2 regions of the Rheinheimera sp. B2H12 genome follow, and region 1 is predicted to be linked to the other one. Evidence: predicted binding sites of a transcription regulator. Region 1 holds the regulator's gene; the other holds the start of a gene.
The links. Region 1 encodes FliA, which starts transcription of late flagellar genes. Its sites were predicted from a motif close to GCTAAAGTTNNNNNNNNNNCNGCCGATA; they were not measured.
Positions count from the first base shown of each region.

Region 1 (2,395 bases):
ACCAAGTTTCAGGTCGCGCTTCATCAAACGTTGCCAGTCGGGAAGGATCAGACCAAGGCCTGAATTAAGTTTATCCGCAATTGGCAGGCATGATTCGACGGCATCCATGGTCTTGTTGGCGGCTTGCTCAGTCATATCAATGACATGAGTCAAGCGGCGTTTGGCATCCGGAATGTCTTCAGACAGTAAATTACTGATGGAAGGATCGACCTGAAAACTTTTTAAAGAGTCGTGAAGCTGACGGGTTAACTTACCAACTTCAGCAAACAATTCGGAGGAGCCCGGCACCGCTAGCCCCTGCACAAGTTCGTTTGCAGCGTCCTGCTGCTCCATCTCTAACAACTGCACAAGCTCACGAGCCTGTTCTAAGGTAATAATAGGTGCCGTAAGTGCAGACATGGCGCCACTCCTGTGTCAGATACGGTTAACCTAAGCGTTCAAATACTTTTGACAACTTCTCTTGTAAGGTGGCGGCTGTAAAAGGTTTAACGATATAACCGTTCACCCCTGCCTGCGCAGCGGCGATGATTTGCTCTTTTTTCGCTTCAGCGGTAACCATCAACACCGGGATGTGTTTTAGTCTCGCGTCTGCACGGATGGCACGCAATAAATCAATCCCCTGCATGCCAGGCATGTTCCAGTCGGTGACGACGAAGTCGAAATCACCATTCTGTAACATCGGTAACGCTGTGCTGCCATCATCCGCTTCTGAGACATTTGTAAATCCCAGATCACGTAACAGGTTTTTGATGATGCGTCTCATAGTAGAAAAATCATCTACCACAAGAATTTTCATGTTCTTATCCAAAATCCCCTCCGACGAGATACCTCAATGGTTATTCTCAAGTATTACAACCAGTCCTGCATGCGGGCTCTTAACCTGACTAATGCCTGACTATGGATTTGACTGACCCGAGATTCGCTGACGCTTAACACTTCGCCAATCTCTTTCAAATTTAGTTCGTCATTATAATATAGCGACAATACTATTGCTTCCCGTTCAGGTAAGCTACTGATATTTTTTATTAAAGCCTGTTGAAACGAATCATTAGCCTGTTCTTCATATAAATGATCATCTTGCCTGTCATCCGCAGTGACCAAAACATCCTCAGAAATACCTAAATCTTCGATGCCAATAATTCTGCCACTGCTGACATCACTCAGCATATGGTGATATTCATCTAAAGTTATATCAAGTTTTTCAGCAACTTCAACATCTTTTACGTCCCGACCCAATTCTGCCTCTAATTCGGCGATTGTTTCAGCAATTAAACGGGCATTACGATGCACTGAACGTGGTGTCCAGTCGCCGCGACGCATTTCATCCAGCATAGCACCCCGAATCCGAATGCCAGCAAAAGTTTCAAAACTTGCCCCTTTGCTGCCGTCAAAATTCTTGGCGGCTTCAATCAAGCCAATCATACCGGACTGAATTAAATCATCCACCTGCACACTGGCTGGTAATCTGGCTAGCAGATGATAGGCAATCCTTTTCACCAGTGGCGCATGTTTTTCGACCAATTGTTGCATTCGATCTGCAGCACCGTAGGCTGCCAGGCGACTATTCACGCCAGGCCCCGGTTTGCTGATTGGCCTTGCACCAACTGTTCAAGAAAGAATTCCAGATGACCCGACGCGCTCGGCGGCACAGGCCATTGAACCGCACGGGTCGCCAGCGTTTTAATGGCCAAAGACGCCGGTGTTTTCGGGAAGGCGTCGACAAAGGCTTTTTGCTTTCTGGCTGCTTTACGAACATTTTCATCAAATGGGATAGTGGCAACTAATTCCAGCGTCACATCCAGAAAACGGTCAGTCACCCGACTCAGCTTGGCAAATAATTCCTGACCTTCTCTTAAGCTCCGTACCATATTAGCCACGATTTTAAACTTTTGCACTGAATGTTCCCGGCTAAGGATCTTCATCAGGGCATAAGCATCGGTAATGGAGGATGGTTCGTCACACACCACCACTAAGACATCTTGTGAGGCACGGGAGAAACTTAAAACCATATCAGAAATGCCAGCGGCAGTATCCACTAGCAAGATATCAAATTGGGTTCTTAATTCGGAAAATGCCCGGATCAGACCGGCATGTTCGGCCGGGCTTAATTCAGTCATCGACTGAGTTCCGGACGTGGCAGGGACAATTTTAATACCAAATGGACCTGTCACCAGAATATCGTCAAGCTCAGCTTCACCGGATAACACATGGGATAAGTTACGCTCGACTCTTAAGCCAAGCATTACATCGCAGTTGGCGAGGCCTAAGTCGGCATCTAACACCAGCACACGTTTACCCATTTGCGCCATTGCCATGGCGAGATTCAGCGTGACGTTGGTTTTACCAACACCGCCTTTACCCCCTGTCACTGCAATAACTTTTACCATCTGCTGCT
Region 1 covers NZ_CM184363.1:1,893,178-1,895,572, reverse strand. The annotation lists gene AC53GJ_RS08245 (protein phosphatase CheZ) at 1-399, opposite strand, end outside; gene cheY (chemotaxis response regulator CheY) at 425-796, opposite strand; gene AC53GJ_RS08235 (RNA polymerase sigma factor FliA) at 850-1,569, opposite strand; gene AC53GJ_RS08230 (MinD/ParA family protein) at 1,566-2,395, opposite strand, start outside.

Region 2 (2,395 bases), 1.8 Mb from region 1:
TTTCCGATTCCTTTGCCAGGCCCATCACCACCTGCACCGCTTCGAGCATACTGCGATCAAGTTGATCCATATCCTGCACTGCTAACTCAGAGAGTTTAAAACCATCCTGGCCACGTTGTTGCGCCGCAGTGGCGGCCTGACTGGTTGACTGGGCATTCCGACTGATCTCCTGCACTGTCGCCGCCATTTCAGTGACTGCCGCCGAGACCGCATCCAATTGCACTTTGCCTTGTTGAATTTCCTGATTGGTCAGCACTGCCACCTGATTCAGATGCTGGCTAGACTGATGCACTTGCTGCGCCTGCTGCGAGGTTTTTTGTAATGACAACCGCAGTTTCTGCACAAAGGTATTAAAATGCCGTGCCAGCGCGCCTGTTTCATCCTGCTGCCGGATATCAATCTGCCGGGTTAAATCACCTTCACCACTGGCAATATCGCGCATAGCGGCGGTGAGCTGCTGTAAAGGCCGGATAATCAGGTTGGTGCTGAACAGAATTGTTGCGGCCGTCAGCAGTAAAAAAATCAAAGTCCCGAATAAGGCCCAATTGATGGCACTTTGGATCGGTCCTTCAATCAACTGTGCCGGGATCAGGATCCCAACCAGCCAGGACATTTCCGGAAAGCTCAGCTGCACCGGCTGATAACTGACGAAATAGGGTTTGCCTTGCAGTTGCACTTGCGCAAAGCCAGCAGTACCACTTTTTGCGGCCGCGGCGATGGCGGCAAAACCACTGTTGCTGTCGTTTTGGCTGTCAAAACCGGCCAGATCAGCACTGGTTTTAATCTCCATCCCGGTCTGAGCCGGGAAATGGACAATGTGACCGAGGCTATCGAGTAAAAATGGGATCCCCTCCCCCTGATACCGGATCAAATCAACTTTATCGCCAATCTTATTTAAATGCAGATCCAAACCACCAACGCCCAATAAAGTGCCGTCCGGCAAATACACCGGCCCCTCTACCACGGCAGAAACGACGCCGGTGGTGAAATCTGCCGATGGCGAGCCGACAAAGAATTTATTTCTTTGCATGCTTTCGATGTACCAGGGTCTTTTCGAAGCAAAATAGCCCTGTTCGACTTTACCGGCATTAGGTCCATCCACATCAACCCCAGTGCGGGAATCTTCGCGGAAATATTCATCTGAGCGGGTTAAAGCGAAAAATGCCGATAATACCGCCTCATCGCGGCCACTGACGGTTTTAAAGGTCTGATTGATATCCTGATAGCCAGCCAAGCCTTCTAATGCCGTGCCTCGACCCGGATACTGCACGAACCATTGCTGAAATTGTGGCGCATGCAAAAATGTTTGCGCGACCTGAGCGTATTCTGCAAAAAATTTGCCGACGTTGACCGCTTCTTTTTCCATCAGGCTGTGCACCTGTGCTTCGACCTGTGCCCGGCTCTGGTCGGCCAGATGATTGACCACACCGGCAGCCGCCAGCATAAACAACACAGCCACAGAACCACCGACCCGTAATAGAATTTTATGTTTTATTGATTTTATTGTTGTCGTTTGCATAGAACCCCCAAAGTTGCGGTTCCATCAAAACATAATCATCAACAGAAATCTACCCGACTGATTGCAGAGGACTTTAGCCGTTATCAGCGGTTGCACCATGTTGGATCGCAAGCCAGGCACTACCGGCCCATTACGCCCCGATTTGACTAGTGTCAGTGCCTTTATGCGCTATTTAAGCGCAATAAAATATCCTGCAAAACGTAAAAATCATCGGATTGGAAAGAGAGATATCAGCAGATAACCAGAGCACCACGACAAGGAATTGTCAGCAGGGCTATCGGTTCAGTTATTTGGTGTTGCAGGGAAGTGGCGGACGCAGGAGGATTCGAACCTCCGACCGCTCGGTTCGTAGCCGAGTACTCTATCCAGCTGAGCTATGCGTCCGTAATTATATCTTTTGACTTGCAGTTCAAAGCAGCAATGTATTGCTGATACTCACTGTGGTAAAGCCTGGAAGCTTTAAAACAAAAAACCTGCTTGATGCAGGTTTAGTGGCGGACGCAGGAGGATTCGAACCTCCGACCGCTCGGTTCGTAGCCGAGTACTCTATCCAGCTGAGCTATGCGTCCAGTCTAACTTTTATATCATCCAGCAAAGGTCGTTTCAGATGGCGGACACAGGAGGATTCGAACCTCCGACCGCTCGGTTCGTAGCCGAGTACTCTATCCAGCTGAGCTATGCGTCCATCTAAATCTGAAACAACTGGCGGAGAAAGAGGGATTCGAACCCTCGATAGAGTTTCCCCTATACACCCTTAGCAGGGGTGCGCCTTCAGCCACTCGGCCATTTCTCCGCGCTACGTTGCGGGGCGTATATTAATGTCTCTGGAAAATAAGTCAAACAATTTTTCGAAGAAAAAAGTTTGTTTGCTGACCT
Region 2 covers NZ_CM184363.1:3,649,408-3,651,802, forward strand. The annotation lists gene AC53GJ_RS15650 (methyl-accepting chemotaxis protein) at 1-1,519, opposite strand, end outside; tRNA gene AC53GJ_RS15655 (tRNA-Arg) at 1,827-1,903, opposite strand; tRNA gene AC53GJ_RS15660 (tRNA-Arg) at 2,012-2,088, opposite strand; tRNA gene AC53GJ_RS15665 (tRNA-Arg) at 2,128-2,204, opposite strand; tRNA gene AC53GJ_RS15670 (tRNA-Ser) at 2,223-2,312, opposite strand.
Region 2: a site for FliA is predicted at 1,570-1,597, ahead of AC53GJ_RS15650 (methyl-accepting chemotaxis protein). Genes of this name have one in related genera too.